DNA from 4 places in the Streptomyces sp. NBC_01013 genome. Region 1 is predicted to be linked to each of the others. Evidence: riboswitches for the same ligand, from Rfam matches in the RefSeq annotation. Region 1 holds a riboswitch; each other region holds the start of a gene.

Evidence for each region. A riboswitch is a leader RNA that binds a small molecule or an ion and turns the genes downstream of it on or off. The one in region 1 is predicted to bind cyclic di-AMP.
Region 2: linked by a shared signal. The riboswitch ahead of OG538_RS08500 (M23 family metallopeptidase) and the one ahead of OG538_RS32595 (transglycosylase SLT domain-containing protein) in region 1 are both predicted to bind cyclic di-AMP.
Region 3: linked by a shared signal. The riboswitch ahead of OG538_RS22230 (transglycosylase family protein) and the one ahead of OG538_RS32595 (transglycosylase SLT domain-containing protein) in region 1 are both predicted to bind cyclic di-AMP.
Region 4: linked by a shared signal. The riboswitch ahead of OG538_RS16890 (M23 family metallopeptidase) and the one ahead of OG538_RS32595 (transglycosylase SLT domain-containing protein) in region 1 are both predicted to bind cyclic di-AMP.

Annotation. Positions count from the first base shown of each region.
Region 1 is NZ_CP108687.1:7,467,563-7,475,288, forward strand. Features, by position in the region: gene OG538_RS32580 (FecCD family ABC transporter permease) at 1-1,039, shown strand, start outside; gene OG538_RS32585 (FecCD family ABC transporter permease) at 1,036-2,085, shown strand; gene OG538_RS32590 (ABC transporter ATP-binding protein) at 2,116-2,961, shown strand; cyclic di-AMP (ydaO/yuaA leader) riboswitch at 3,259-3,443, shown strand; gene OG538_RS32595 (transglycosylase SLT domain-containing protein) at 3,449-4,330, shown strand; gene OG538_RS32600 (FG-GAP repeat protein) at 4,558-6,036, shown strand; gene OG538_RS32605 (dihydrodipicolinate reductase) at 6,147-7,226, shown strand; gene OG538_RS32610 (carboxymuconolactone decarboxylase family protein) at 7,223-7,702, shown strand.
Region 2 is NZ_CP108687.1:1,988,178-1,995,903, forward strand. Features, by position in the region: gene OG538_RS08485 (GNAT family N-acetyltransferase) at 1-392, opposite strand, end outside; gene OG538_RS08490 (HPr family phosphocarrier protein) at 567-848, shown strand; gene OG538_RS08495 (GntR family transcriptional regulator) at 1,026-1,733, opposite strand; gene OG538_RS08500 (M23 family metallopeptidase) at 1,954-2,769, opposite strand; cyclic di-AMP (ydaO/yuaA leader) riboswitch at 2,782-2,952, opposite strand; gene OG538_RS08505 (M16 family metallopeptidase) at 3,168-4,550, opposite strand; gene OG538_RS08510 (M16 family metallopeptidase) at 4,577-5,950, opposite strand; gene OG538_RS08515 (DNA topoisomerase (ATP-hydrolyzing) subunit A) at 6,198-7,726, shown strand, end outside.
Region 3 is NZ_CP108687.1:5,099,345-5,107,070, reverse strand. Features, by position in the region: gene OG538_RS22255 (NAD(P)/FAD-dependent oxidoreductase) at 1-792, opposite strand, end outside; gene OG538_RS22250 (exopolyphosphatase) at 1,226-2,170, opposite strand; gene OG538_RS22245 (DUF501 domain-containing protein) at 2,275-2,808, opposite strand; gene OG538_RS22240 (septum formation initiator family protein) at 2,873-3,343, opposite strand; gene eno (phosphopyruvate hydratase) at 3,456-4,736, opposite strand; gene OG538_RS22230 (transglycosylase family protein) at 5,020-5,757, opposite strand; cyclic di-AMP (ydaO/yuaA leader) riboswitch at 5,762-5,933, opposite strand; gene OG538_RS22225 (transglycosylase family protein) at 6,235-7,173, opposite strand; gene OG538_RS22220 (cytochrome P450) at 7,279-7,726, opposite strand, start outside.
Region 4 is NZ_CP108687.1:3,918,423-3,926,148, forward strand. Features, by position in the region: gene lhgO (L-2-hydroxyglutarate oxidase) at 1-636, shown strand, start outside; gene trmB (tRNA (guanosine(46)-N7)-methyltransferase TrmB) at 629-1,612, shown strand; gene OG538_RS16880 (PrsW family glutamic-type intramembrane protease) at 1,741-3,360, shown strand; gene OG538_RS16885 (aldo/keto reductase) at 3,357-4,301, opposite strand; gene OG538_RS16890 (M23 family metallopeptidase) at 4,461-5,630, opposite strand; cyclic di-AMP (ydaO/yuaA leader) riboswitch at 5,642-5,795, opposite strand; gene OG538_RS16895 (PP2C family protein-serine/threonine phosphatase) at 6,103-7,290, opposite strand; tRNA gene OG538_RS16900 (tRNA-Met) at 7,483-7,556, opposite strand.

The DNA of each region.
Region 1 (7,726 bases):
CACCCGAACCCCGCCACGGGAAGGGCGCGCGGCCGTGCGGGCGGCCATCGGTCTCGTGCTCCTGTTGCCGGCCCTCGTCCTGCTGTCCCTGCTCATCGGCACCGGGTCCAGCTCGGCGGGCGGCGCCTGGCACTACCTCGTCGGCGACCCGGCCGCCCGAGCGGACGCACAACTGCGCCTGGCCGTCGTGGACGTACGCCTGCCGCGCACGCTGGCGGCGGTCCTGGTCGGGGCGTGTCTGGGGACGGCCGGATGCCTCCTGCAGGCCGCCACCCGCAACCCCCTCGCCGAGACGGGACTGCTCGGCGTCAACTCCGGAGCCGCCTTCGCGGTGGTGCTGGGGCTCACCTTCTTCGGTGCGGACTCCCCCGCCTCGCTCCTGGTGTGGGCCCTGGCCGGAGGCATGGTCGCGAGCGCGGCCGTCCTCCTGTTCGCCGCGTCCGGACGAGGCGGCGGATCCCCGCTGCGGCTCGTCCTGGCCGGATCGGCGCTCGGCGCCACCTTTCACGGCCTCACCTCGTACGTCCTGCTGGGCACTCAGTCGACCTTCGACACCTACCGCTACTGGACGATCGGCTCGCTCGCCGGCATCGAGACCTCCGACCTGCTGCCCCTTCTGCCCCTGATCGCCGTCGGCCTGGTCACCGCACTCGGCTGCGCCCGGCCACTCGCGGCGCTCGGACTCGGGGACGACGGAGCCCGCTCCCTGGGCCACCATCCCGGCCGGATCCGGCTGGTCGTCGCCGGGGCGGTCTCGCTGCTCGCCGGCTGCGCCGTCGCCGTGGCCGGGCCCATCGCCTTCCTGGGACTGTTCGCGCCCTACGCCGCCCGAGCACTGGCCGGAGCGCGGATGACCGCCCAACTCGTCCTGTCCACACTGATCGCGGCCGACATCATGATCATCGCGGACGTTCTCGCCCGGATCGTCATCCGGCCCTGGGAAACCCCGGTCAGTGTGCTGCTCGCCTTCGTCGGCGGCCCCCTGCTCGTGTGGATCGCCCGCTCCTCCCGGCTGTCCACTGCGGGGGCCTCCGCATGACGGACGTGACCCCGCCCGACAGCGTCGTGCTCCGCAGCGGAACACTGTCCTGGCTCCTGCCGCGGCGCAGCGCGCTCGCTGCCGCACTGCTCCTTCCGCTGCTGGCCCTCCTCATCACCCTGGCGGTCATGGCGAGTTCGACCGGAATGGGCCTGCCGGAGACTCTCTCGGGACTGCTCGGAACTGGCGACGCCGGCACCGTGATGATCGTGCGGGACTTCCGGCTGCCCCGCATCTTCACCGGCCTGCTGGTCGGCGCCGCCCTCGGCATCGCGGGCTGCCTCACCCAGACCCTGGCAGGCAACCGGCTCGCCACACCGGACCTGGTCGGGGTCAACGAGGGGGCCACCGCTGCCGTGGTCGCCGCTGCCGCGGGGTCCGCCACCGGAATGGTCGGCAACTGGTGGCTCGGGCCGATCGGTGCCGTGGCCGCCGCGATCGTGGTCGTCCTGTGCGCCGGAGGAGCGGGCAGCGCCGGATACCGGCTGCTGGTGGCCGGGATCGGCGTCTCCACCTTCGTCGGTGCGGTGAGTGACCTGATCATGTCGCGCGAGAACGACAACACGGCGGGCGGCGTGTTCCTCTGGGCCGTCGGCAGCCTCAACGGACGCGACTGGGACGCCGGTGTGCCGCTGGGCGTCGTCCTGCTGTTCCTCGTTCCGCTCTCCCTGGCGGCCGGGTACCGCCTGCAACTGCTGCGCTTCGGCGACGAGGTGGCGAGCTCTCTCGGAGTGGACCTGCGACGAGTCCGTACGTTCGCGCTGGTCCTGGCCGTGCTGCTGGCCGGCACCGCGGTCGGGGTCGGCGGCCCCATCGCCTTCGTGGCCCTGGCGGCACCGGTCCTCGCGCAGCGGCTGAGCGGTCCCACCCGCGTCCCGGTCACCGGCTCGGCTCTGACCGGAGCCGCGCTGATCGCAGCGGCCGACGCGATCGGTCGCGTCGCCGCTCCGGTCGAACTGCCCGTCGGGGTCGTCACCAGCGTCCTCGGCGGACCCTTCCTCCTGTGGGTACTGCTGCGGCCCGACCGGGCCGCCGGAAAGGCGTGAGCAGAACATGACCGAGAACGTGAGCCGTACATGACCGAGAATCCGACCGGTACGAAGGCGGGCGTCGAGGCGGGCCTGGAAGTCCGTGGCCTGCGTGCCGGATACCCCGGCCGTCCCGTCGTCGAAAACGTCGACCTCACCGTTCCCGCCGGACAGGTCGTCGCGATCGTCGGCCCCAACGGCTGCGGGAAGTCGACCCTGCTGCGGACCGTCGCGCGGCTCCACCGGCCCGAGAGCGGCACGGTCCGGATAGGCGGCACGGACATCTGGGAGACCGGGCGGCGCAAGGCCGCCCACCACGTCGCGCTGCTGCCCCAGTCACCGCGCGCCCCCGAGGCCGTCACCGTGGCAGGGCTGGTGCGCTACGGACGCAGCCCGCACCAGGGGCTGCTGCGCCAGTGGTCGCGCGAGGACGAGCGGGCGGTACGCGACGCACTCGACGCCACCGGCACCGCGGCACTGGCGGGGGAGCGCATCGACCGGCTGTCCGGCGGTCAGCGCCAGCGCTGCTGGCTCGCGATGGTGCTGGCCCAGCAGACCCCTGTCGTCCTGCTCGACGAACCGACCAGCGCTCTGGACCTGGGGCACGCCGTCGAGGTCCTGGAACTCGTCCGCGAGGTCGCGGCCACCGGCCGCACCGTCGTCATGGTCCAGCACGACCTCGCCGCCGCCGCCCGGTACGCCGACCTCCTCGTCGCCATGAAGGGCGGCCGCGTCATCGCCCGGGGTGCCCCCCGCGAGACGGTCGACGAGGCGCTGGTGAAGGAGCTCTATGCGGTCGACGCCGACATCCTCCCCGCCCCGGGAGACGGCTCACCGGTCGTCGTGCCGCGCAGCCGTGCCGACATGATCGCGGCGCCGACATCTGCTCCATAATGTCCGAATTGAGCAATTATTTCGGATTAGTCAAAAACATCCCACAGGGTCACGCCTCAACGGGGCATGGATTACGAATACCTAGCAAATCACCCTTTTCGGGCACAGTGGCCAGCGTCACGTTTGCCGCCGTCGATGCGGAACCGGAGGCTTCGGTTCCCTGCTGTGCCAAGAAATTCTGGTTCCACGCATGTGACCGGCGTCGCACATTTCCTTTTATTGATCTTGCTGATCAATTGTGATCGGGAATTCTGGGCTTGTTTCGTCCGGTCTTTCTCGCTTACGGTCACCGTCAATCCGGATGGAACGCCGAATCCTGCCGCCGTCCGGTAACCCGACCACTCACGTACGGCAGGAGCGGGGGACCCAGGTTTGCTGCCGTTCCGGGGAATCCGGAGCGGCTTGGGGTGAAGTCGCCATGTGCGGCCGGACATCTCCAGTCCGAACCCGACAGCTCACCTCGCAGGCGGCGGAGAGGAAAAGCGCCATGCCCTTCAAGGGTCAGCACCGTCGTTCCAAGTCCACCCCCCTGACCCGCGGTTTCATCGCCGTGAGTGCGGGCGGAGCCGTTCTCGCGCTCCCCCTGATCGCTGCCGGATCGGCTTCCGCCGCACCGGCACACTCGGTCGTCGCAGCAAAGGCCTCGGCCCCGACTTCCGTGGCGGGCAAGGAAATTGCCGCACAGAAGACCGAGTCCACCACCTATTCCGTGGTCTCCGGTGATTCGCTTTCCAAGATCGCCCGCGGGCATTCCCTCAGCGGTGGCTGGGAGCGGCTGTACAAGGACAACCGGAGCGCGGTCGGCGGCAACCCCGACCTCATTCACCCGGGTCTGAAGCTGACCATCGGCGCCAAGTCCGTGGCCGCTGCCCCCAAGGCCGCGACCAAGAGCGAATTCAAGGCGGAGAACACGTCCGGCAGCGCCTCGCAGCCGTCCGCCGACCGGACCGAGAGCGCAGACCGTGCCGACCGTTCCCAGCGGACGACGGTCACGCCCGTCGCCGAGGAGACCGCCGCGACCACGCCCGCGCAGACCGCGACGTCGTACACCGACGACCTCGACGGCTGGATCAAGGAGTCGCTCGCCGTCATGGCCGACCACGGCATCCCCGGCAGCTACGACGGCATCTACCGCAACGTCATCCGCGAGTCCTCGGGCAACCCGCAGGTCGTCAACAACTGGGACTCGAACGCCGCTGCCGGCACCCCGTCCAAGGGCCTCCTCCAGGTCATCCAGCCCACGTTCGACGCGTTCCACGTGCCCGGCACCTCGCTGGACATCCTGGACCCGGTCGCCAACATCACCGCCGCGTGCAACTACGCCGCGGCCACGTACGGCTCGATCGACAACGTCTTCGGGGCCTACTGATCCCTTGCGGTTCCGCCCCCGGGCGGAGGCGTGAACAGGGGCGGAAGGGAGCTGAACTGCTCCTTTCCGCCCCTTTCGCCATGCCGTACAACCCTTGTGGCGCAGCACGGGTCCAACAGGGCGCCAGGAAGGTAACGGGCCCTTCCCGGCGCTCCGGCCCAGCGGCCTGCCCGGCCCGGTCGGCCGGACAGGCCTCGCCCGGTCATCCTTGAACCGAGGAGCCGTTCGTGCGCACCTACCGTCCGGCCGCCGTTGTCGCGGCCTCTCTCCTCCTGATCGCGGGAGCCGCCATCGCCGCGCCCTCCGCCTACGCCGGCGCCCCCGGCGGAACGCACGCGGACGACCGCAACACCGACTTCAACGGCGACGGCTACGAGGACGTGCTCATCGGCGCGCCCGGCGGGACCATCGCCGGCAGGAAGGGCGCGGGCTACGTGACCGTGCAGTACGGCGGGCCGGGTGGCATCGGCACTGCCCGGGGAGACGTCTTCAGCCAGGACACCACCGGGGTGCCCGGCGCCGCCGAGGCCGGGGACGGTTTCGGCCGGGCCCTGGCCACCGGCGACCTGGACGGGGACGGGTACGACGACGCGATCGTGGGACTCCCGGGCGAGAACATCGAGCCGGTGACCGACGCGGGCGGCGCCGTCGTCCTGTGGGGCTCCGCGGACGGGCTCTCCGGCACGGGCAGCGACTGGCTTCAGGCCGAGGGGCCCGTCGCCGGCGCAGGGTTCGGCGGCGCTCTCGTCGCCGCGCACTTCAGCCCCGACATCCCCGGCGACCAGCTGGCCGTGACCGGCCGCACCGACCTCGCCGTGTACCAGTACGACCCCGGGACCCGGCGGGATGCCATCTCACGCACCAGCCATGTCCCCGGCACACCGGGGCGCGAGATCGTGCCGCGGGCCATGACGACCGGCGACTACGACGGCAACGGCCTCGCCGACCTGGTCATCTCCGGGGTCACCATCGGCGAGGAGCCGGGCCACGGCTGGTCCACCCTCCTCTTCGGCGAGGTCCAGGGCCTCCGGTACGAACACGACCTGCGCGGCGGTCCCGCCGTTGCCTCCGGCGACATCGACGACGACGGCTACGACGACCTCGTCACCGGGGAGCCGCACAGCCCCGACGACGGCGGCGAGTCCATGACCGGTGGAGTGGTCGGCGTGTACTACGGCAGCGCGGGTGACGGGCCGGTCGGAGCCGAGGGCCCGGGCACCCCGCCCGTGTGGTGGACGCAGGACACCTCCGGTGTCCCCGGTGGCTCGGAGGCCGGCGACGGCTGGGGCGCCGACCTCTCCGTGGCGGACACCGACGGCGACGGGTACGCGGACGTGGCCATCGGCGCCCCGGGCGAGGACATCGGCACGCTCGCCGACGCCGGGGCCGTGTGGGTGCTGCGCGGCGCGGCCGGCGGGCTCACCGCCACCGGCGCCGCTTCGTGGGACCAGGACTCGCTGAACGTTCCGGGCACCCCCGAGAAGGGTGACCACTGGGGTGGCCAGGCGCGACTGACCGACCCCGACAAGGACGGGCGGGCCGGTCTGCTGACCGCGGCGCCCGGGGAGAACGCCGGCGACGGCGTCGTCTGGGCGTTCTCCGCCGGCGCCGGCGGAGTGACTGCCGCCGGCTCGTGGACGTTCGACGCGGGAGCGTTCGGCGGTCCGAGGACGGGCGCCGGATACGGGGCCGCGATCGACGAGTAGGAGCCCGGGGGAGCGGGCCGGGGCGAGTTCCCCGGCCTGCGCCGGTCCGTTCCCAACCCGGTGTGCGATGCCACTATGAACCTTTCATCCCGCGCGCTACCCTCCGCCGCATGATTTCCACGGTGGTCTGGGGTACCGGCAATGTCGGCCGCGCTGCCATCCGCGCGGTCGAGGCCCATCCGGCTCTGAAGCTCGCGCACGTACTCGTCCACGCCCCCGGCAAGGTGGGCCGCGACGCGGGCGCCCTGGCCGGGCTGGACCGCGATCTGGGCCTCGCCGCGACCGACGACGTCGACGCGGTGCTCGCCACCGCCCCTCGCGCCGTCGTGTACGCGGCTTCCGGCGACATCCGGCCCGACGAGGCCCTGGCCGACATCACCAGGGCGGTGGCCGCAGGCGCGGTCGTCGTCACCCCCGCCCTGTACGCGCTCTACGACCAGCGGGGCGCGCCGCCCGAGCTGCGCGAGCCCGTGCTCGAAGCCGTGGCCCGCGGTGGCGGCTCGCTCTTCGTCTCCGGCGTCGACCCCGGCTGGGGCAACGACGTACTTCCTCTGCTGATCAGCGGACTCGGCACCACGGTGGACGTGATCCGCTGTCAGGAGATCTTCGACTACTCCACGTACGACCAGCCCGACTCGGTCCGCCACCTCATCGGCATGGGACACCCCATGGAGTACGAGCCCCTCATGCTCGCGGCCTCCGTCCCGACCATGGTGTGGGGCGGCCAGATACGCCTGATGGCCCGGGCCCTGGGCGTGGAGCTCGACGACATCCGCGAGACCATGGCCCGGCGGCCGCTCGAGAGGACCGTCAGCACCCGGACGATGGGCGCGTTCGAGGCGGGCACCCAGGGCGCGGTCCGTTTCGAGGTGCAGGGCATCGTCGAGGGCGAACCCCGCATCGTCATCGAACACATCACCCGTATCCATCCGTCCTGTGCTCCGGACTGGCCGTCGCCGCCGGACGGCTCCGGTGCGCACCGGGTGATCATCGAGGGGCGCCCGCGCATCGAGGTCACCGTCGAGGCCACCGACGAGGGCGAGAACCGCTCGGCGGGCGGCAACGCCACCGCCGTCGGCCGGCTGGTGAACGCCATCGACTGGCTGGTGGAGGCGGAACCCGGACTCTACGACGCGCTCGACGTGCCCCTGCGTCCCGCAGCCGGCCGACTCGGAAGGAAGCAGTCATGATCATCGACATCCCCGAGGGCCAGGAGCCGATCGGCTACGTGTGGGGGGACATGGTTCCCGGCATCGGCATGGCCGCAGCGAACTTCTCGCTGTCGGTGTACGAGCACACGACGCTCGGGCTCCGGGAGTTCGAGGCCGCCAGACTGCGCATCGCGCAGATCAACGGCTGTCTGTTCTGCCTGGACTGGCGCACCGAACGCGACGGAGACAAGGTCGAGGAGGACTTCGCCGGCGCGGTGACCGACTGGCGCACCACAGAGGTCTTCGACGACCGGACCCGGCTGGCCGCCGAATACGCCGAGCGCTATGCCCTGGACCACCACGGCCTGGACGATGCCTTCTGGGCCCGGATGACGGCGCACTACAGCCAGCACGAGATCGTCGAACTGAGCATGAGCATCGGCTCCTGGCTCGCGTTCGGCAGGCTCAACCATGTGCTCGGTCTCGACGCCGTGTGCGTGCTGCCTGGTCACTGAATCCACCGCCGGCCGGACCCGGTT
Region 2 (7,726 bases), 5.5 Mb from region 1:
GCGACTCCGCGCCCCTGATGCGCGTCCTGGACGAGGAAGGCGACCTCGGCCTCGTCGGCCGGGGCCGAGGCGGGCCGGCCCTGGGCGTTGATCCGGTCGTAGCGGACGGTGGCGATGAATTCACCGCCCACAGTGACCGCCAGACCCACCCGGTCGACGTAGTCGTGATGGGTGAAGCGGCGGACGTCCTTGGCGGAGAGCCGGGGGTAGGGGGCGAAGAAGCGGTAGTACTTCGACTCGTCGGAGACCTGCTCGTAGAAGCTGACCAGCCGGTCGGCGTCGTCCGTGGTGATGGGCCTGATGCGCGCCGTGCCGCCGTCGCGGAGCACCACGTCCGCCTCCCAGTGATCGGGGTAGGCGTGATGCGGACTCTGCTCCGGAGAGGGCTGCATGGGCAAAGCCTACGGCTCCGTCAGCGGTCGCGTGGGGACTGGGTCCGGGGCAGTCTGAGGGTGGCCGGGAGACGGTGGGACGCGGGCGGAGAAGGGCCTGCGGGTCGGCCCGGAGCATCGCGCACTGCATGAGAGACTGGTCTAGACAACCATTGATTCGTGAAGGGCAGAACCATGGCTGAGCGCCGCGTCAACGTCGGTTGGGCCGAGGGCCTGCACGCCCGCCCCGCTTCCATCTTCGTCCGTGCCGCCATGGCCTCCGGCGTGCCCGTGACCATCGCCAAGGCCGACGGCAACCCGGTGAACGCGGCCTCCATGCTCGCGGTGCTCGGGCTCGGCGCGGAGGGTGGCGAGGAGATCATCCTCGCCTCGGACGCCGACAACGCCGAGGCCGCCCTGGACCGCCTGTCCAAGCTGGTCGCCGAGGGGCTCGACGAGCTCCCGGAGACCGTCTGATCCCGCCGGATCACGGCTGCGCATTTCCCGCGAAAGAGCCGCGGCACCCTTGACGGGGGCCGCGGCTCTTTTTGTTCAGGCAGAAGCACGGGCCGCGTAAATCAATCCACAGCGGCGAATTAGGGCAGCGGAAAGAAGGCCCTCCGAAATGCCGGTTCTTTGTATACGGCGCAATTGTTAATGCCGGCCGCTCGGGGTGTTTACGGCATGTTGCGAAGTCCTCACCCGCCCGGGGCGGGAGACCGCGGCCGCCGGACGGCCGGGGCGGCGCAGCCGGTATTCGGCAATGGCCCGCTCGGCGTGCTGGGCGGTCAGGGCCCTCGCCCGGTCCGCGTCGCCGCGCGCCACGGCGTCCACGATCGCTCCGTGCTCGGCCCACGAATCGGCCGGACGGGCCGGCTGCTCGACCGCGTACATCCAGGCGGTCTTGTGCCGGAGCTGGGTGAGCATCGCAATCAGGCCGGGACTGCCGGAGGCCTGCGCGAGCGTCTCGTGGAACCAGCCACCCAGGGAGCGCAGGTCGTCGCCCTCCCCCCTGCGGGCACGCTCCTGACCGAGCCTGACCAGGCCGCGCAGCACCTTGAGGTGGGCATCCGTACGGCGGTGCGCGGCCCGGGCCGCACCCAGGGGCTCCAGGAGCATCCGGACCTCCAGGAGGTCGGCGGCCTCCTGCTCGGTCGGCTCGGCGACGCAGGCTCCGGCGTGCCTGCGGGTGACCACGAACCCCTCGGATTCCAGGGTGCGCAGCGCTTCCCGCACCGGGACGCGGGAGACCCCGTAACGGCGCGCGAGCACCTCCTCGGTGAGTCGGCTGCCGCGTTCGAAGACACCCGAGACGATGTCTTCACGGATTGCCGTGCATACCGAATGCGCCGGAATGCGCATGTCCGAACCTCCGCCTTAATCCCCGCGAAACGCGGCCGATCGACGCCTGTCCTGCGACTCTATTGCAATGCGGTCGCATTTCCGACGGCGGGTGGAAATTCATGAATATCTTTTGGTCCCCGGCCGTTCCCGCACGGCCGGTGCGGACCGGTGCGGCACGCGGACACGACGAAGGCCCCGGCGTGACGCCGGGGCCTTCACCGAGGGGTCCTGCGGTCGGTCAGACGGAGAGGCCGTGCGCGCGCAGGTAGGCGACCGGGTCCATGTCGGAGCCGTACGAGGGCGTGGTGCGGGCCTCGAAGTGGAGGTGCGGGCCGGTCGAGTTGCCGGTGGAGCCGGAGAGGCCGATCTGCCCGCCGGCTGCGACGGTCTGGCCGACGGACACGCCGATCGAGGAGAGGTGGCCGTACTGGGTGTACGTACCGTCCGTCATCCGCAGCACGATGTTGTTGCCGTACGCCCCGCCCCAGCCGGCCTCGACGACCGTGCCGGCGCCGACGGCCACGACGGAGCTGCCGGACGCGGCGTGGAAGTCGATGCCGGAGTGACTGCCGGAGGACCAGAGCGAGCCACTGGACTTGTATCCGGTGCTCACGTACGAACCGGCGACGGGGAGCTGGAAGGAGCCGAGCCGGGCGCGCTCGGCGGCGCGGGCGGCGCGGGCGGCGCTCTCGCGGGCCTCCTCGGCGCGGGCGGCGGCCTTCGCCTTCGCGGCAGCCTTGGCCTCCGCCTGCTTCTTCGCCTCGGCCTTCTTCTTGGCCGCGGCCTCGGCCTTCTTCGCGGCGACGTCGGCCTGGTGCTGCTGTGCGTCCGCCTGCGCGTCGATCCGGTCGGCGAGGGTGTCCTCGATGGCGATGACCTGGGTGAGGCCGGTGTCGCTGACGGCGGGAGTGCCGGATTCGGCGGCGAGGGCCGGGGAAGCCAGTCCACCGATGACACCGGTGGTGGCCAGGGTCGCGATGCCGACGGCCTTCGCGCCGCTGCGCGTCAGACGGTTCGGGGCACGGTGCTTCCCGGTGGCACGGGTGAACGCCATGAAGTGGCTGGTCCTTTCCTTCCTTCTCGCCTACCGGGTTAGCTGACGGGTTCGGAGCAGGAAGGTCTCCTACGGATTCCCCGGCCTCGTGGGAGGCACGCGGGCGTCCGATTCACCCCAGGGACTTCATGGGTCCCCGGCTCCCCAGGCTCGCGCCTGACGGGGACTCGGCGATGACTGCCCGGTACGTCACGGATGCGGCATACGAGTGGCGGACAGCCGAGCCGACGCTAGACGGGGGCGCTTCCCCCCACCAAACGGACAGGGCGCTTTGTAGCGCATCCCACAGGGCAGACAGGCAACCTCCCCCATAAAGCAGACAAAGCGGAAGGCCCTGGCGGAGACTGCTCCGCCAGGGCCTTCCGATTGCCTCGGTACCAGCCGAAATATCTGCCGGCTCAGCCGGTGACGACCGACACCTCACCGATGCCGAGTGCCCGGACCGGGTCGGCGATCTGCGCGGCGTCCCCCACCAGGACCGTCACCAGACGGTCCTCCGGGAAGGCGTTGACCACGGCCGCCGTCGCTTCCACCGTGCCGGTGTCGGCGAGGCGCGCGTAGAGCTGCGCCTGGTAGTCGTCCGGGAGATGCTGCTCCACCTGGTCGGCGAGGGTGCCCGCGACGGAGGCCGCCGTCTCGAACTTCAGCGGGGCGACACCCACGAGGTTCTGCACGGCCGTCTCGCGCTCGGCGTCCGTCAGCCCTTCGGCCGCCAGGGTCCGCAGGACCTTCCACAGGTCCTCCAGCGCCGGGCCGGTGGACTCCGTGTCCACGGAACCGCTGATGGCGAGCATCGCGGCGCCCGTCGCCCCGGAGGCGGAGTCCGGGGCGGAGGAGCGCAGCACCTGACCGAAGGCCCGCACACCGTAGGTGTAGCCCTTCTCCTCGCGCAGCACCCGGTCGAGCCGGGAGGTGAGCGTGCCGCCCAGGCAGTACGTGCCCAGCACCTGGGCCGGCCAGACGCTGTCGTGCCGGTCGGCGCCGATCCGGCCGATCAGCAGCTGCGTCTGCACCGCGCCGGGGCGGTCGACGATCACCACGCGGCCCGCGTCGTCGGCGGTGATCGGCGGGACGGGGCGGGGCTCAGCGGTGTTGCCCGACCAGTCGCCGACGGTGTCGGCGAGCAGCGCGTCCAGCTCGATGCCCGTGAGGTCCCCCACGACCACGGCCGTCGCGGTGGACGGGCGGACGTGGGCGTCGTAGAAGGCGCGCACGGCCGCGGAGTCGATCCGGGCCACGGTCTCCTCGGTGCCCTGCCGGGGGCGCGACATACGGGCCGTGGCGGGGAAGAGCTCCTTGGAGAGCTGCTTGGCGGCGCGCCTGGCCGGATTGGCCTGCTCGTGCGGGATCTCGTCCAGCCGGTTGCCCACCAGTCGCTCGATCTCGCTCTCGGCGAAGGCCGGCGCCCGCAGCGCCTCGGCGACCAGGCCGAGCGCCTTGGCCAGCCGGGAGGCCGGAACCTCCAGGGAGACCCGGACACCGGGATGGTCGGCGTGGGCGTCCAGAGTGGCGCCGCAGCGCTCCAGCTCGGCGGCGAACTCCTCGGCGCTGCGCTTGTCGGTGCCCTCGGACAGGGCGCGCGACATGATCGTGGCGACTCCGTCCAGGCCCTCGGGCTCGGCGTCCAGCGGTGCGTCGAGGAAGATCTCGACGGCGACGACCTGCTGGCCGGGGCGGTGGCAGCGCAGCACCGTGAGGCCGTTGGGCAGGGAGCCGCGCTCGGGTGCGGGAAAGGCCCAGGGCCTGGCCACACCGGGGGCGGGCTGCGGGTGGTACTCCATCGAAACTCCAGTCGCGGCAGCGTCGGTCACTTGTCCGCTCCTTCGTGCGCGTCGGTGTCGGTGGCGGCCTCGTCCGCCTCTTCGGCGGACTCGGCGGGCTCGAGGGGCTCGTAGACCAGCACCGCCCGGTTGTCGGGCCGCAACTGGGCCCTGGCAGCCGCCTTGACCTCCTCGGCGGTCACGTCGAGCACCCGGTGCACGGCGGTCAGGGCGAGCTGCGGGTCACCGAACAGCACGGCGAACCGGCACAGTTCGTCGGCGCGGCCCGAGACGGTACCCAGACGGTCCAGCCACTCGCGCTCCAACTGGGCCTGGGCCCGCTCCATTTCCTCGGGCGTGGGGCCCTCCTCGGCGAACCGGGCAAGCTCCTCGTCGACCGCGGTCTCGATCTGCGCCACCTCGACACCACCGGACGTCTTGACGTCCAGCCAGCCGAGCGAGGGCGCACCCGCGAGCCGCAGCAACCCGAATCCGGCCGCGACGGCCGTCCGGTCGCGGCGGACCAGGCGGTTGTGCAGCCGGGACGACTCGCCGCCGCCCAGCACGGTCAGCGCGAGGTCCGCCGCGTCGCACTCGCGGGTGCCGTCGTGCGGCAGCCGGTAGGCGGCCATCAGCGCACGCGCCGGGACCTCCTCGCGGACCTCCTCGCGCAGCTGGCCGCCGATGATCTCGGGCAGTGCCCCGTCGCGCGGCGGCTGCTTGCCGTCGTGCGAGGGGATGGTGCCGAAGTACTTCTCGATCCAGGCGAGCGTCTGCTCGGGGTCGATGTCACCGACGACCGAGAGCACCGCGTTGTTGGGCGCGTAGTACGTACGGAAGAAGGTCCGCGCGTCCTCGAGCGTTGCGGCGTCGAGGTCGGCCATCGAACCGATCGGGGTGTGGTGGTACGGATGGCCCTCCGGGTAGGCGAGGGCTGTCAGCCTCTCGAACGCGGTCCCGTACGGGACGTTGTCGTAGCGCTGGCGGCGCTCGTTCTTGACGACGTCGCGCTGGTTCTCCATCGACTCCTCGTCGAGCGCGGCGAGCAGCGAGCCCATCCGGTCGGCCTCGAGCCACAGGGCCAGCTCCAGCTGGTGCGTCGGCATCGTCTCGAAGTAGTTGGTCCGCTCGAAGCTGGTGGTCCCGTTGAGGGAGCCGCCGGCGCCCTGCACCAGTTCGAAGTGTCCGTTCCCCTTGACCTGGCCGGAGCCCTGGAACATCAGGTGCTCGAAGAGGTGAGCCAGACCGGTGCGTCCCTTGACCTCGTGGCGCGAACCGACGTCGTACCAGAGGCACACCGCGGCGACCGGGGTCAGATGGTCCTCGGAGAGCACCACGCGCAGGCCGTTGGCCAGACGGTGCTCGGTCGCTGTCAAGCCGCCGGAGCCGGCCTGGGCTGTGGCCGTGTGACCCATGGGCATGTACGTCCCTTCGATCGCGATACTGGTTTTACTGCGAGACCTGCCACTGTAAGCAAGCGCACCGACACCTGGCGAAGTTCCCGTGCCGCGAAAGTTAGCGGGAAAGAGGGTTCCGACCGCCTCGGGACGGGTGGAGAACGCCCTTTGGGACGGGTCGAGGTCCGGGTTGTCAGTGGGGCGGTCCACAATGGTGCGCGTCAGAACCTGAGGTTGCCCGAACAGAATCCGTGAAGGAGTCGCAGCAGCGATGGCCCGCCGCAGCACGAAGACCCCGCCGCCGGTCGACTTCGAGGAGAAGATCCTCGACATCGACGTCGTCGACGAAATGCAGGGCTCCTTCCTCGAGTACGCGTACTCGGTGATCTACTCACGGGCCCTGCCGGACGCCCGTGACGGCATGAAGCCGGTGCACCGCCGCATCGTCTACCAGATGAACGAGATGGGCCTGCGCCCGGACCGCGGCTTCGTGAAGTGCGCCCGCGTGGTCGGCGAGGTCATGGGTAAGTTGCACCCGCACGGCGACGCGTCGATCTACGACGCCCTGGTGCGGATGGCACAGCCGTTCTCCATGCGGCTCCCCCTCGTCGACGGGCACGGGAACTTCGGCTCGCTCGGCAATGACGACCCCCCGGCCGCCATGCGGTACACCGAGTGCCGGATGGCCGACGCGACGTCGCTGATGACGGAGTCGATCGACGAGGACACCGTCGCCTTCCAGTCGAACTACGACGGCCAGGAACAGGAGCCGGTCGTTCTCCCGGCCGCCTATCCGAACCTCCTGGTCAACGGGGCGACCGGGATCGCCGTGGGCATGGCGACGAACATGCCGCCGCACAATCTGGGCGAGGTCATCGCCGCCGCCCGCCATCTCATCAAGCATCCGGGCGCGGACCTGGAGACCCTGATGCGGTTCGTCCCCGGTCCCGACCTGCCGACCGGCGGCCGGATCGTGGGCCTCGGTGGCATCAAGGACGCGTACGCGGCCGGCCGCGGCTCGTTCAAGATCCGCGCCACCGTCGCCGTGGAGAACGTCACCCCGCGCCGCAAGGGCCTGGTCGTCACCGAACTGCCGTTCACCGTGGGTCCGGAGAAGGTGATCGCCAAGATCAAGGACCTGGTCTCGGCGAAGAAGCTCCAGGGCATCGCCGACGTCAAGGACCTCACCGACCGCTCGCACGGACTGCGTCTGGTGATCGAGATCAAGAACGGCTTCGTCCCCGAAGCCGTTCTTGAGCAGCTCTACAAGCTGACGCCGATGGAGGAGTCCTTCGGCATCAACAACGTCGCGCTGGTCGACGGGCAGCCGCTCACGCTGGGCCTCAAGGAGCTTCTGGAGGTCTACCTCGACCACCGCTTCGACGTGGTGCGCCGGCGCAGCGAGTTCCGCCGGACCAAGCGCCGCAACCGGCTGCACCTGGTCGAGGGCCTTCTGATCGCCCTGATCGACATCGACGAGGTCATCCGCCTCATCCGCTCCAGCGACAACTCGGCTCAGGCCAAGGAGCGGCTCATCGAGCACTTCTCGCTGAGCGAGATCCAGACCCAGTACATCCTCGACACTCCGCTGCGCCGGCTGACCCGGTTCGACCGGATCGAGCTGGAGAGCGAGCGCGACCGGCTCGACGCCGAGATCGCCGAGCTCACGGCGATCCTCGAATCGGACACCGAGCTGCGCAAGCTCGTCTCCACGGAACTCGCGGTGGTCGCCAAGAAGTTCGGTACGGACCGGCGCACGGTGCTGCTGGAGTCGGCCGGTTCGCAGGTCGCGTCGGTGCC
Region 3 (7,726 bases), 2.4 Mb from region 1:
CACGATGGTGTTGGAGTCGACCTCCAGGCCGTTCTTCAGCACCACGTGACCGTCGACGCAGGAGTCCATGGAGGTCGAGAGGAAGACCTCGACACCACGGGACTCCAGGTGCTCCCGGCCCCAGGTGCCCAGCTTCGGGCCGACCTCGGGAAGGATCTTGTCGGCGGCGTCGACGAGGATGAAGCGCATGTCCTCGCGCTTCACGTTCGTGTAGTACTTCGCCGCGTCGCGGGCCATGTCCTCGACCTCACCGATGGTCTCCGCACCGGCGAACCCGCCGCCCACGAAGACGAAGGTGAGCGCCCGGCGACGGACGTCCTCATCGGTCGTCGAGTCAGCCTTGTCCAGCTGCTCGAGAACGTGGTTGCGCAGGCCGATGGCCTCCTCGATGCCCTTCATACCGATGCCCTGTTCGGCCAGGCCGGGGATCGGGAAGGTACGGGAGACTGCGCCCATCGCGATGACCAGGTAGTCGAAGGGCAGCTCGTAGGCCTCGCCGACGAGCGGCGCAACCGTGGCGACCTTGCGGTCCTGGTCGATGGTCGTGACGCGGCCGGTGAGGACCTCGGCCTTGGGCAGCACGCGTCGCAGCGGGACGACGACATGCCGAGGCGAGATGCTGCCGGCAGCAGCTTCGGGGAGGAAGGGCTGGTAGGTCATGTACGACCGGGGGTCGACGACCGTGACGGTCGCCTCTCCGTAGCGCATCTTCTTCAGAATGCGCCGAGCTGCGTACAGGCCTACGTACCCACCGCCTACTACGAGGATCCTGGGACGCTCCGTGGTGCTCATGCCATCGAGTATCCACCTCCCCCGGGGGGCACGCTCGTGAGCCCCTTCACAAGGTATGGCCCACCCTCTGCTACACTTCGCCGCCCACGTGACCCAGGTCATGACCCGGCAGGGGAACCACGACAGCCTGGCGAACGTTGTTCACCGCTTGTGAGCTGGCCCTTGAGCCGCCGAGCGGGATGAACCACCCCGTTGGACCCCACTCCCGCAGCGCGTCCGGAACCGCCCCGTATGCGGCGCGAGGACCCCCGCGCACCCTCCTGCGGACCCGTTCGCAGCAGAAGTCCGGCCCAGAGGGCCGAATTCCTTGTGAAGAAGTTCACGAACTTCGTCGCGCCGCGTCCCCGAAGGCGCCCGCAGGACGGTTCCGGACGGCTCAAAAGTGCAGGCCGGGGTGCTGATGAGCAGTGCCTGCGGGCGGCTGCGGGCCCCCCTAACGGGCCGCGTAGAAGGCGATTCCGTCGAGGATGTCGTGCTCGCTGACGACGACCTCGCGCGCCCCGACCCGCTCCATCACGGCCAGCAGGATGAGCGCCCCGGAGGTGATCACATCGACCCGGCCCGGATGCATCGCGCCGATCGCCGCACGCTCGGCGTGGGTCGAGGCGAGAAGCCGTTCGGTGATCTCCCGGACCTGCTCCAGGGAGACCCGGGAGTGGTGGATCGCCTCGGAGTCGTACGCGTCGAGCCCCAGCGCGATGGCGGCCACGGTGGTGACCGTTCCGGCGAGGCCGACGAGCGTTGCCGCCGAGGTGAGCGGGACGGTCTCCTCGGCCAGGTCCAGCGCGGCAGCGACGTCGGCCCGGATCGCTTCGACCGCGTCCGGGGCGGGCGGGTCGCTGACGACACCGTCCCGCACGAGGTGCCGCTCGGTCATCCGGACGCAGCCGATGTCCACGGACCGGGCGGCCCGCACCCGGTCGTCGCCGACGACGAACTCGGTGGAGCCGCCGCCGATGTCCACGACGAGGTACGGCTTCGCGAGGTCGTCGCGCCCGACGAGCTCCTTGGTGGCCCCGTCGAACGAGAACTCGGCCTCCTGATCGCCCGTGATCACCTCGGGCTCGACACCCAGGATGTCCAGCACGCCGCGGACGAAGTCGTCCCTGTTCTCCGCGTCCCTGGAGGCGGAGGTGGCGACGAAGCGGACCCGCTCCGCGCCCTGCTCCTTGATCACCGCGGCGTACTGCCGACAGGCCGCGAAGGTCCGTTCCAGCGCGTCGGGGGCGAGCCGGCCGGTCCGGTCGACGCCCTGCCCCAGCCGGACGATCTCCATCCGCCGGTCGAGCTCGACGAGCTCACCCGTGACGGGGTCGGCATCCGCGACGAGCAGACGGATCGAGTTGGTACCGCAGTCAATGGCGGCCACACGCGTCATGAGTTACTCCCAAATCAAGCGGGGTCCGGGGCGGAGCCCCCGTCCAAGCCTCTCCGGCGATCCAGGAGCGGGGGTCCGGGGGCACCGCCCCCGGGTACGGACGGTCAGCCCTCGTCCGGCGCGCCGCACGGCGAGACGCACGGCCCCTTGCGCCACCATTCCGGCAGCATCGCAATCGCCTCGTCCCCGAGCGGGTTCACGCCCGGCCCCGCGGCCAGCGAGTGCCCGACGAGCACATGCAGGCACTTCACCCGGTCCGGCATGCCGCCCGCGCTCGGGAAGCCCTCCAGCACCTCGATGGCGTCACGCCGCGCGATGTAGTCCTCGTGCGCGGCCCGGTAGGCCGCGGCCAGCTCGGGGTCCGCAGCGAGGCGCTCGGTCATCTCCTTCATGACCCCGTTCGCCTCCAGCGTGCCGATCGCGGACGCCGCACGCGGGCACGTCAGGTAGAACGTCGTCGGGAACGGCGTACCGTCGTCCAGCCGGGGCTGCGTCTCGACCACGTCCGGGTTGCCGCACGGGCAGCGGTGGGCGATCGCGCGCAGCCCGCGCGGCGGGCGCCCCAGCTGCTGCTGGAACGCGGCGATGTCCGCGTCGGTGGGCGCGGTGGACTCGGTCTGGGGAGGGGGCGTTTCCATGCCTGCCTAGGGTTCTGATCGGACTGCTCGAACTGCGGTTCTGCAGAGTTGGGGGACATACGGGTCAGCCGCGGTCGGCGCTGTCGACGCCGTCCCACAGGTTGGAGTGCCAGGGCCGGTCGGTCTCCTCCGGCCTACCGTCGCGCTCCTTGACCGCGTCGGGGTCGACCACGGTGTAGCCGGTCTCCCCGGGAAGAAGGTAGTGCAGGTGCTCACGGGCCAGCCGCTTGACGTACGCGTCGTCCTGGAGCCGCGCCTTCTCGTCGCGCAGTTCCTCGGTACGGGCCTCGGCCTCCTGCGCGAGCCGCTCCTGGTCGGCGATCTCGTCACGCTGCGACACGTACTGCCGCATCGGGTACGCGAGGGCGACGATCAGTGAGCAGACGATCAGAGCCAGGAAGGCGGCCCGGCCGGTGAGCCGGGAGCGGCGGGCCTGACGGCGGTTCTGGGACCGGTAGACGCGGGCCGCGGTCTGCTCGCCGAGCAACCGCAGCCGGGTCGCGGTGGAGAACCGGTCCCGGTCCTTCGCGGCCATGTCTCCGCCTCCCCATTACGCACGTCCGTCCCCGCACACGGTACGGGACCGAGTGCGGGGACGGACGGAGGCCGGGGCGCTCGACCCCGCCGGGCTTTGCCGGGCCTGTGTGTCAGCCCTTGAAACGCGGGAACGCCGAGCGGCCCGCGTACACCGCGGCGTCGTCGAGGATCTCCTCGATGCGCAGCAGCTGGTTGTACTTGGCGACACGGTCCGAGCGGGCCGGGGCGCCGGTCTTGATCTGGCCGCAGTTCACGGCGACCGCGAGGTCGGCGATGGTGACGTCCTCGGTCTCGCCGGAACGGTGCGACATCATGCACTTGAAGCCGTTGCGCTGGGCCAGCTCGACGGCGTCCAGGGTCTCGGTCAGCGAACCGATCTGGTTGACCTTGACGAGCAGGGCGTTGGCGGAGCCCTCCTCGATGCCGCGGGCCAGACGCTCCGGGTTGGTGACGAAGAGGTCGTCTCCGACGATCTGCACCTTGGCGCCGATCTTGTCGGTGATGACCTTCCAGCCGGCCCAGTCGTCCTCGTACAGCGGGTCCTCGATGGAGACCAGCGGGTACGCGGAGACGAGCTCCTCGTAGTACTCGGTCATCTCGGCGGCCGAGCGGGACTTGCCCTCGAACTCGTACTTGCCGTCCTTGTAGAACTCCGAGGCGGCGACGTCGAGCGCGAGCGCGATGTCCTTGCCCGGGGCGTAGCCGGCTTCCTTGATGGCCTCGACGATGAGGTCGAGGGCGGCGCGGTTGGACTCCAGGTTCGGCGCGAAGCCGCCCTCGTCACCGAGGCCGGTGGACAGGCCCTTGGTCTTCAGGACCTTCTTCAGCGTGTGGTAGACCTCGGCGCCCCAACGCAGGGCCTCCGAGAAGGACTCCGCGCCGATCGGGGCGATCATGAACTCCTGGATGTCCACGTTGGAGTCGGCGTGCGACCCACCGTTGAGGATGTTCATCATCGGGACGGGCAGCAGGTGCGCGTTCGGGCCACCGAGGTAGCGGAACAGCGGCAGGTCCGAGGCCTCGGAGGCGGCGTGGGCCACGGCGAGCGAGACGCCGAGGATGGCGTTGGCGCCGAGCGAGCCCTTGTTCTCCGTGGCGTCCAGGTCGAACATCGCCTGGTCGATCAGCCGCTGCTCGGTCGCGTCGTAGCCGACGAGCTCCGGGCCGATCTGCTCGATCACGGCGAGGACGGCCTTCTCGACGCCCTTGCCGTGGTAGCGGTTGGGGTCTCCGTCGCGAAGCTCAATGGCCTCGAACGCGCCGGTGGAGGCGCCGGACGGCACGGCAGCACGGCCCGTGCTGCCGTCGTCGAGGCCGACCTCGACCTCGACCGTGGGGTTTCCGCGGGAGTCGAGGATTTCCCTGGCTACGACGACGTCGATGGACGGCACGAGGCATCTCCTTCTGGGATATGACGCTGGTGGTGCAGGGTCGCTTTGGCCTTGCGACAAGAGCCTAACCGGCCGGGCCGCCCCAACCGGCCGACCGCCCGTCCCCTGGGACGAAAAAGGACTCAAGGGCGGGCACAGCGGGGCAAAAGGCCAGAATTTTACTGGCCAGTAACTACAACAGTTGAACGCGTCCGCCGAAACCGGCCGACCCCGACCCGGTGCGCAGGGGGAAGGTGCGCACCGGGCCGGGGCGGCCGGAGTGATCAGCGAGGAGAGATCGCCACTACTTCGTCAGGTGGAGCTGCTGACCCGGGTAGATCAGGTCCGCGTCCGTGACGATGTCCTTGTTCAGCTTGAACAGCTGCTCCCAGCCGCCCTCGACCTTGTGGTCGGCGGCGATCTTGCTCAGGGAGTCACCGGTCACGACCTTGTACTCGCCGTCACCCTTCTCGACCTTCTTGCCGGTCGGGGTGGTGACGGTCTTCGACTCGGCCTTGGGGGCGGTCGAACGGTCCGAGCGGTTGGTGGCGGGGGCCTCGGTGCGCTCGGCCTTCTTCGGCTCGGCCTTCTGGACCGGCGCCTCCTGCTTGGGGGCGGCCTCGGTCTTGGCGGAGGAGCCGGTGTCGACACCCGGGTCGACACCGTCGTTGCTCAGGTTGCCGGCACCGGCACAGGACCAGGCGCCCGGACCCTGCATGTCGAGGAGCTTCTCGGCGACGGCGATCTGCTGGGACTTGGTGGCCAGGTCGGCGCGTGCCGCGTACTGCGTACCGCCGGCGGCCGCCCAGCTGGACTGCGAGAACTGCAGACCGCCGTAGTAGCCGTTGCCGGTGTTGATGGACCAGTTGCCACCGGACTCGCACTGGGCGACGGCGTCCCACGTGGACACGGAGGCGGCGGAGGCGCCGGTCGCACCCATCAGGGGCACGGCGATGGCGGCACCGGCGACACCGGCGAGCGTGGCGATACGGACGGCCTTGGACGGGCGACGGTGCTTGTTGCCCTTGCTGTTGAGCAGCATCGAGACTTCTCCTCACCGACGCCTGCGAGGTGAGCTGTCGGGTTCGGGCCAAGTGAGTTGCCCGGTCGCACGTCCTAGCGCACGACTTCACCCCAAGCCGGTCCTGATGCGTCCTGCGACGATCGGGCCCGGCGCCTACCTGGGTCCCCCGCTCCTGCCTACGGCGCTTTACGCGTCTGTTCCCTTCGACCGACGGCAGGATTCGGCGTGACGGTCGACGGGGCCCGCGGTGCGAGCGGTTCCGACCGTAAACACACCCAACCCTCATATCCAAAGATGGACATACCGGATGAACAGCCCTTCCGGGCACCCGAAGAAGCACTGTTTGTGCAGGTGAGGAGGGATGCGGCGGGACCTCCCGGACAAGATGCGCCAGTTCACGCAAAGAGACCCATGTCTCACTTAGTCAAAAGTGGGACATAGGCCTCTTAACTACCCCAACTTCAGGGGTGTTTTCAGCTGATCATCAGACTGCGCTCATTCGGCCTTCACGCCGAGTTCGAGGCTCTGGCCAGGCAGGATGAGGTCCGGGTCGGACCCCACTTCCGCCTTGTTGGTCTCGTACAGCTGTGTCCACCCACCAGGCAGCTCCTGTGCATCAGCAATCGCCCACAGGTTGTCGCCCGCGCGGACGGTGTACGTACCGTCAGCAGCCGGAATCCCGGTGTCGCGTGCGTCACCGTCACCGCGCGAGGCGTGCCGCCCCGCGTCCCGGTCACTGCCGCGGCCGCTCTCCCGGGTCCCCTCGGGGGCGGGCGTGCCGCGGTGCTTGCCGGCCTTCTCCTGGCCCTCCGAGGGGGCCTTCGTGGCAGAGGAGGAGTCGCCCGGGGGCGTGGCGGAGGGCGTGGCCGACGAGGATGCGGACGCATCCGGCTTCCCGGTCCCGCCCTTGGCGCCGTCTGCGGACTTCGACGCCCCCTCCTCTGACGCGTCGTCCGACGCACCGGCGTCCCCGGAGGGGTCGGCGCTCGCGGACGGGTCCGCGCTTGCGGCGGGGTCGACGGACGGGGTGCTGCCCGGGTCCACGCCCGGCAGACCGGTGTCCGCGACGAGGCCCGAGATGACCGCGCAGCTGGGCCACGCCTTCGGCCCCTGGTCCTCCAGGAGCTTCTCCGCCACGGCGATCTGCTGCGAGCGGCTGGCGAGGTCGGCACGCTCGGCGTAGGACTCGCCGCCGTACGACTTCCAGACCTCCTGGGAGAACTGGAGCCCGCCGTAGTAGCCGTTGCCGAGGTCGGCGCTCCACATGCCGCCGCTCTCGCACTCGGCCACCCGGTCCCAGGTCGAGGCGTCGGCGGCGTGCGCACCTGCCGCACCGAGCAGCGGGATGGCGATGGCCGAGCCGGTCACGCCTGCGGCGACGACGATCGCGGGTGCCTGCCGAGGGCGACGGTGTCTGCCGTTCGCGGAGCCCATGGGAATGCCTTCCGTGTGACTGACGAGTGACTGGTGAGTCGAACGGTGAACCTAGCGGGACTCGAACGTGTGTCACAAGTCGATGCAGCAGAGATCACGTGAAAGTCACAGAGTTGACAGAGTGTCACCTTCACCGATCACCGGACCCGGCGTGAACTCCACCGGAAGCGTGCGCAGTCCGCGCATGATGAGCCCGCCACGCCATCGCAAATCGGCAGGATCCACCGCGAGTCGCAGGTCAGGAAGGCGTTTCAGCAGCGTCGCGAGAGCGGCCCGGCCCTCCAGCCGGGCGAGCGGTGCCCCCAGGCAGTAGTGGATCCCGTGACCGTAACCGAGGTGCTGATTGTCACGCCGTGCAAGGTCCAGCGTGTCCGGCCCGTCGAAGCGTTCCGGGTCCCGGTCGGCGGCCGCCAGCACCACCAGCACCGGGTCTCCCCCACCGACCCGCTGCCCGCCGATCGTCAGCGCCTCGGTGGCGTAGCGCCAGGTCGCCAGCTCCACCGGGCCGTCGTACCGCAGCAGTTCCTCGACCCCCGTGGCCAGCAGCTCCGTC
Region 4 (7,726 bases), 3.5 Mb from region 1:
GGGCTGCACTGTGACCGGATGGCACGGCTGGCGGGCGACGACCCGGAGATGCGCATCGTGCCCTTCCGGGGCGAGTACTACGAGCTGGCCCGGCCCGAGCTGGTGCGCGGCCTGGTCTATCCGGTGCCCGATCCGGCGTTCCCGTTCCTCGGCGTGCATCTGACCCGTGGCCACGACGGCAGCGTCCACGTCGGACCGAACGCGGTGCCGGCACTGGCCCGCGAGGGGTACGGATGGCCGGTCGTCCGCCCCCGCGAGCTGCTGGACACGGTCAGCTGGCCGGGCTCGTGGCGGATCGCCCGCAGACACTGGCGGTACGGCGCGGGCGAGGTGCACCGCTCGCTGTCGAAGCACGCGTTCACGGCGGCCGTACGGCGGCTCCTGCCCGAGGTGACGGAGGCCGATCTGCGCCCGGCCCCGGCCGGAGTCAGGGCCCAGGCGGTGCTGCGGGACGGCACGCTGGTGGACGACTTCCTGATCCGCGAGGCCCCGCACACCGTCCACGTGCTGAACGCCCCGTCGCCCGCCGCCACGGCCGCGCTGCCCATCGGCCGGGAGGTGGCACGCAGGGCGCTGCTCCGGGCTCAGGGGACGGGGTGGAAGCCGCCCGCCGTAGAATCAGGGCATTGTGTCTGAGCCCTTGAACCCCTCCCCCGCGACGCCCGGCGACACCGCTGCCGAGCCGGACGGCACGCTCCCCACCGGGGCGCCTCCCACCGGCACGAACGGTGCGGACGACGCCGCCACGAACCATGCGGCCTCCGCCGGCACGAGCCATGCGGCTTCGGCGGGCACGGACGACGCCGACACGGACGACGCCGCCCCCGCGACCGCCGGAATCCCGGACGAACTGCGCGCCGCGGCCCTGGACCGTGCGCGCAGGCTGCGCCAGGAGCCCCGCTTCCCGGGCGGCCCCGCCGCCGATCCGGCCGGCTCGCACCACGAGCGCCGGATCCGTAGTTTCCAGCCGCGCCGCAGCCGGGTCACACCCGGCCAGCAGGACGCCCTGGAGCGCCTCTGGCCGAAGTGGGGCCTGGACATCGACGGGCTGCGGGTCCTCGATCTGCGGGAGCTGTTCGACGGACTCCCGGTGGTCCTGGAGATCGGCTTCGGCATGGGCGAGGCCACCGCTCAGATGGCCGCCGACGACCCGGGCACCGGCATTCTCGCCGTCGACGTGCACACCCCCGGCCAGGGCAATCTGCTCGGCCTCGCGGACCGGAACGGCGTGTCCAACATCCGGGTCGCCAACGGGGACGCGATCATCCTGCTGCGCGAGATGCTTGAGCCGGACGCACTGGACGGGCTGCGGGTGTACTTCCCCGACCCGTGGCCCAAGTCGCGCCACCACAAGCGCCGGCTGATCCAGCCGGAGTTCCTCGACCTGGCGGCGCAGCGACTGAAGCCCGGAGCGGTGCTGCACTGCGCGACCGACTGGGAGCCGTACGCCGAGCAGATGCTTGAGGTGCTGAGCGCGCACCCCCGCTTCGAGAACACGGCCGCGGACGGCGGCTACGCACCACGGCCCGCGTTCCGGCCGCTGACCCGGTTCGAGGGGCAGGGACTGGACAAGGGCCACGTGGTGCACGACCTGCTCTTCGCCCGCCGCTGACCGGACACCCGGCGGTCACCGGCCCATCCGAGTACCCGCCACTGACCGGACACCCGGCGGTCCCCGGCCCACCCGAGTGCGATCCATGCACCATGGCCGTTGTCAGTCCGGCTCGTTAGGGTCGTGGGGTGTCCGACGGGTCTGTTCAGCGACAGTCGCAGCCGGCCGTCCCCGTGCTCGAGGAGCACCGGGTCGGCGAGATCCTGGCTGCCGTACCGGACCGGGGCCAGTGGCGCTATCACCCACGCCGGGTCGGCATGCTGTGGCGGAGCAGGACGTTCCGCCTCGTCGCCGTCTTCACCGTGCTGGCGCTCTGCGGGCTGGTGATCCTCGCCCTGGTCCGCGACCAGACGGGGACGCAGGGGTTCCTCGTCGGGCTGGGTCTGGCCGTGCTGCCCGTCCCGGTCCTGATGACGGCGTTCCGCTGGCTGGACCGGGTCGAACCGGGCCCGTGGCGCACCATGCTGTTCGCCTTCGCCTGGGGTGCCTGCGCGGCCGCCCTGGTGGCGATCATCGCGAACTCCTTCGCGACACGGTGGATCGCCACCGCCACGGCCGATCCGGGCGGCGCGGACACCCTGGGCGCCACGGTCATAGCTCCCGTCGTGGAGGAGAGCGCCAAGGCGGCAGCCGTCCTGCTGCTCTTCCTCTTTCGGCGACGGGACTTCGGCGGGATCGTCGACGGCGTGGTCGTCGCCGGCTTCACCGCGACAGGTTTCGCCTTCACCGAGAACATCCTCTATCTGGGCAACGCCTTCGGCGAGGACCAGCAGATGGGCTCGGGCTTCGCCTCCGTGACCGTGGCGACGTTCTTCGTACGTGCGGTGATGTCGCCGTTCGCCCATCCGCTCTTCACCGTGCTGACGGGCATAGGTTTCGGGATCGCCGCGAGCAGTGCGCGCCATCAGCGGTTGCGGCGCATCGCGCTTCCGCTGCTGGGCCTTCTCCTCGCCATGGGCATGCACGCCCTGTGGAACGGCTCGTCCTCGTTCGGCCCGTACGGTTTCTACGCCGTGTACGGGGCCTTCATGGTCCCGGTCTTCGGGCTGGTGACCTGGCTGGCGATCTGGGCCCGCCGACGCGAGCTGCGCACCCTCGGCGTCGAACTGCCGGCGTACGCCGCAGCCGGCTGGCTGTCCCCCGCCGAGCCTCTCGCCCTCTCCTCGATGCGGGCCCGCGGCATGGCCCGGGACGTCGCCCGCCGGCGCGCGGGGGCAGCGACGGCGGGCCCGTACGGCACGCCTCACGGCTACCCGCACCATCCGGCACACGCTCCCGCGCACGCCCATCACGCCGCCCACGCCCACGCACGCGCCCGGATGCCCGCCGGGGCGCGGAAAGAGGTGAAGGCCCAGGGCAGGGCGGCGGCCCGGACGGTCGCCGAGTACGAGTCGTTCGCGACCTCGCTGGCCTTCCTCCGGCGACAGGCCCGCCGCGGCACGGCGGGCCCGGACTTCGCCGAGCGCGAGCGGGAGTTGCTGCACCACCTGTGGCAACGCAGAGGGACCGCGGGTCCCGCCCTGGCGTTCGCGGCGCAGGCCACGGGTCGTCTGCGCCCGAGGTTCGTGCCCTCTTCGGGCGGGCCGTACCCGGGACCGGCCCAGGGCTACGGGGCGTACCCGCCCCACGGCGGCCATGCCCCGTACCCGCACCCCTCACACCCGTACACCGGGCAGCCCTACAGCGCACCGGCGTACACGAACCCGCCGCACTACAACCAGCCGCGGTACGAACAACCCAGCCCTTAGGCGGAAGCCTCGGTGAGGTCGGCCAGGTCCTGGTCCGTCAGCCGAAGACCGGCGACGGCCACCAGGGCCGGAAGCTGCTCGACCGTGCGGGCCGAGGCGATCGGTGCGGCGACGGTGGGCCGGGCCGCCAGCCATGCAAGCGCCACGGTCGCGATCTCCGCGTCCCGCTCCTGGGCCACCTTGTCGAGCGCGGCGAGCACCTTCTGTCCACGCGCGGACTCCAGGTGCGCGCCCGCACTCCCGGCCCGCGCGCTCTCCACGGCCGTCCCCGGGCGGTACTTGCCGGTGAGGAACCCGGAGGCGAGGGCGAAGTACGGAACAGCCGCGAGGCCGGCGTCGGCGGCGGTGTCCTGGAGCTCGCCCTCGTAGGTGTCCCGGGAGACGAGGTTGTAGTGCGGCTGCAGTGCCACGTAGCGGGCGAGCCCCTCGCGCTCCGAGAAGTCCAGCGAGGCGCGCAGTCGCTGCGAGCTGATGTTGGACGCGGCGATCTCGCGGACCTTGCCGTCCTTCACCAGCTGGTCGAGTGCGGTGATGATCTCCTCGACCGGGACCGTCTCGTCGTCGAAGTGCGTGTAATAGAGGTCGATGTGGTCGGTGCCGAGCCGGCGCAGGGACTCCTCGGCGGCGGCCTTGATGGTGGTGGCGGAGAGCCCCTTGTACGCGGGGTGTGCGCCGACCTTGGTGGCCACGACGATGTCGGAGCGGTTTCCGCGCGCGGCGAGCCACTTGCCGATGAGGGTCTCCGACTCTCCGCCCTCGTTGCCGAGGACCCACGCCGAGTAGGAGTCGGCGGTGTCGACGAAGTTGCCGCCGGCCGCCGCGTACGCGTCGAGGACGGCGAAGGACTGCGCCTCGTCGGCGGTCCAGCCGAAGACGTTGCCTCCGAGGGCGAGCGGGAAGACCTGGAGGCCGGAGGAGCCGAGCTTGCGGAGAGAAGTCATGAAGGGAACAACCGCTGTCACGGGTTCCGCTATTCCGTGGCCGATACATCTGAACCGGCCCGAGAGTGGACGGACACGGACCGGCAGCCCTGACGTCGGGGGGTGAGCGTCAGGGCTGCCGGGGCGATGGGCCGGAGAACCCGGCGGGGGGGAACGGTCTCAGACCGTGAGGCCCCGCGCGGTCAGCCAGGGCATCGGGTCGATGCCGGTGCCGTCCGGGGTGTGGACCTCCAGGTGGAGGTGCGGGCCGGTCACGTTGCCGGTCGCGCCGACGCGCCCGATGGTGTCGCCCGTCGTGACCTTCTGGCCGATGCTGACATCGATCGAGGACTGGTGGCAGAACCACAGCTCCGTGCCGTCCTCCAGCTCCAGGACCGTGCGGTAGCCGTAGGAACCGGAGTAGCCGGCCGACGTGACCGTGCCGGTGTGGATGGCCTTGATCGGGGTACCGGTCGGCGCCGCGAAGTCGAGGCCCGTGTGGTAGCCGGAGGACCACATCGATCCGGCCTCGCCGAAGGTCGAGGTGATCGTGTACGAAGAGGTGGGGATGGCGTAGCTGGCGGCGAGCTTGGCCAGTCGCAGGGCCTCCGCCTTCTTCGCCGCCTCCTCCGCCGCCTTCTTCTTCTCGGCGGCGATCTTGGCCTCGGCGGCGTCCTGCTGCTTCTTCGCCTCGGCTGCGGCCTTCTCCGCTGCGGCCTTCTCCGCGACCGCCTTCACCTCGGCGTCGGCGGCGTCCTGCTGCTGCTCGGCCTGCTGGAGGATGCGGGCGCGGAGTGCCTCACCGGCGTCGGTGGTGCCCTGCTCGGCCTCGGCGGTGGTGATACCCGCCGTCGTCAGCGGAGCGGAAGCGGTCTCGGCCGCGGCCTTCTCCGCCGCGGACTCGGTCTCGCCCGAGAACAGTGCGCCGACACCCGGGAGGGACTTGGCGTCAGGGAGATTGTCCGCGATGGAATCGGGAAGAGAAATGGAGACCGGCGGCTTGCTCTGGGCGGTGGCCATGCCACCCGCACCGACGGCCGCGATGACGCCGACGCCGAGGACGGTGGAGCTGCGAGCCAGACCATTGCGCTGCTTGGCGACGCGGTGCTTGCCGCGCACCGGCCGAATGGACTCCTCGGTGGGATTCCATTCCTCCCAGGTCCTGTCGGGCCCGGAGTCGTCGGCGCGGAAGTCGTTGCCGAAGTCGCTGCCCCGATCGGTCCCGTAATCGGTCGCGTAGGCGGCCCCGTACTCCGTACCGAAAGTGGTGGCGGGCCGGGTCGCGAAGTCATCGCCGTACTCGGACCCGAACCGGGAGGGAGCTTCGGGGGCAGGCTTGTTGGACGCCACTGGGGCGCACTCCTTTCCTTCCTTCTCGCCTACCGGGTTAGCTGACGGGTTCGGAGCAGGAAGGTCTCCTACGGGTGCCTCAGCCTCGTCACGAGACAGAGATGCCCGATTCACCCCATGTAGGTGGTTCCCCGGTTCCCTTGCGGAATTCGGCGCTCGCGCACGGTGCCGCCACTGACGGCGGCTGGGACAACCGCGCTGCGTTATCGAACGTTAATAGACACCGGGGTCCGATTCCAAGCCGTTCCCACTGATCGTTCACGTCTTTGGCCTGGACTTTACGGGACACAACCGGGCGGAATCGGGCGAGTTGATCGCCAGTCAACCGGTAGCCGCTTTCTGACGTTGCGTCAAATGTTATGCGGAGTGGTGCTCTTCAGTTACGGACGGTGGTATCGCCGGCCGGCAGCACCGCACCCACCCGCCCCAGGGGCTGACCGGCGGGCCTTGCGTACGGACCTTGAAGCCATGCTCACCCGATCCCACCCCCCAGGCCCACGATCTTCACGGTCCTGCGCCGGTCGGGCTGGCCCTCGGCCGGTCGCCCGACCGCGAGCAGCGCCATGTCGTCCGTCGACTCGCCACCGGTGTGCAGCCGCACGTCGTCGGTCAGCGCGGAGAGCAGCTCCTCGGGCCCCGGGAAGATCCGGCCCCGCAGCCGTTCGGCGGGGTCGTAGAAGACCCCTTCGTCGTCACGGGCCTCGGAGAGGCCGTCCGTATAGAGGAGGAGCGTCGCCCCGGCGGGCAGATCCCACACATCGGCCCGGTCCGGCCACACCCCCAGGTCCATCCCCAGCGGCAACGCCGGCACCGAAGGAGCGAGCACCTCCAGTGCCCCGTCCGCGTGCAGCAGCAGCGGCTCGGGATGGCCCCGGTTGACGATCCGCACCCGGGTCGAGCCCGGAGGGATCTCCGCGAGCACGGCAGTGATGAAGCCCTCGACCGCGTCGAGGCCGCCGCGCCGGCTCGACTCCCGAGCGAGTGCGCGCTCCAGACGCTGCGCCACGTCCTCCAGGGTCTTCGCCTCCTCGGCCGCCTCCCGGAAGGCCCCGATGACGACCGCCACCGCTTCCACGGCGTCCAGACCCTTTCCGCGCACGTCCCCGACCACCAGTCGCACCCCCTGCGGGGTGTCCGTCACCGAGAACAGGTCACCGCCGACGAACTCGTCCGCCTGCGCCGCTTCGTACCGCGCGGCCACGTGAAGCCCGCCGATCCGCTCGGACGGCGTCGGCAGCACCGCCCGCATGGCGGTCTCCGCGATGACGCGTGCCGAGGCCAGCTGCTCGTTGCTGCGCCGCACGACCCCGTTGATCACGACGGCGAGGACGGAGACGGTGAGGACGGTCAGGAGTTCGATCGAGGGCACGACCTGGATCAGGCTGCCGCTGGAGATCCGCAGCCCGACGACCGCCAGCAGCGCGGCGACGCCGGTACGGACGGTGCTGGCCAGCGAGAAGAACGGCGCGGCGATCAGCGGGGCCGCCGCGAACAACGGGATGGCCGTGAAGGCGGGCGGGGTGAGGGCGTCGAACAACAGGCCCCCGGCGATCATCAGCGCCGGCAGCGCCCGGACGAACCGGCGGGTCCGCACACCCCCGGCACGCCTCCTGCGCCGCGTATCCCGCTTCCCCACCTGCTGGTCTCCTGCCCGGTGCATCCACGGCCGCGGACGGTACCGCGCACCACCACCCCCAGGCTTCCCGGAGCGGGGTCGCGGGGCGACTCCTCGTCGGCCAATGGGGGTACGGATGCGGCCTCTGCGGCTCGCACGGCCGCGACCCGGCGGGCCGGCGGCGTACAAACGAATCAGGCCCGGCACGCTGTATGCATGCCGGGCCTGAATCTTCAGTAGCGGGGACAGGATTTGAACCTGCGACCTCTGGGTTATGAGCCCAGCGAGCTACCGAGCTGCTCCACCCCGCGTCGGTAAACACAACTCTACGGCATGTCGGGGACGCTCATGACCACCCCGTACCCGGACCCTCCCACGAGAACGCCCTCGCCCGGGCCGCCGGCCGTGCGCCGCCCGATCCCCTCCCACCGCGGACACCCTCCGCAGGCAGCCGCTCCTCCCCCTCAACCCTGGCATCTGT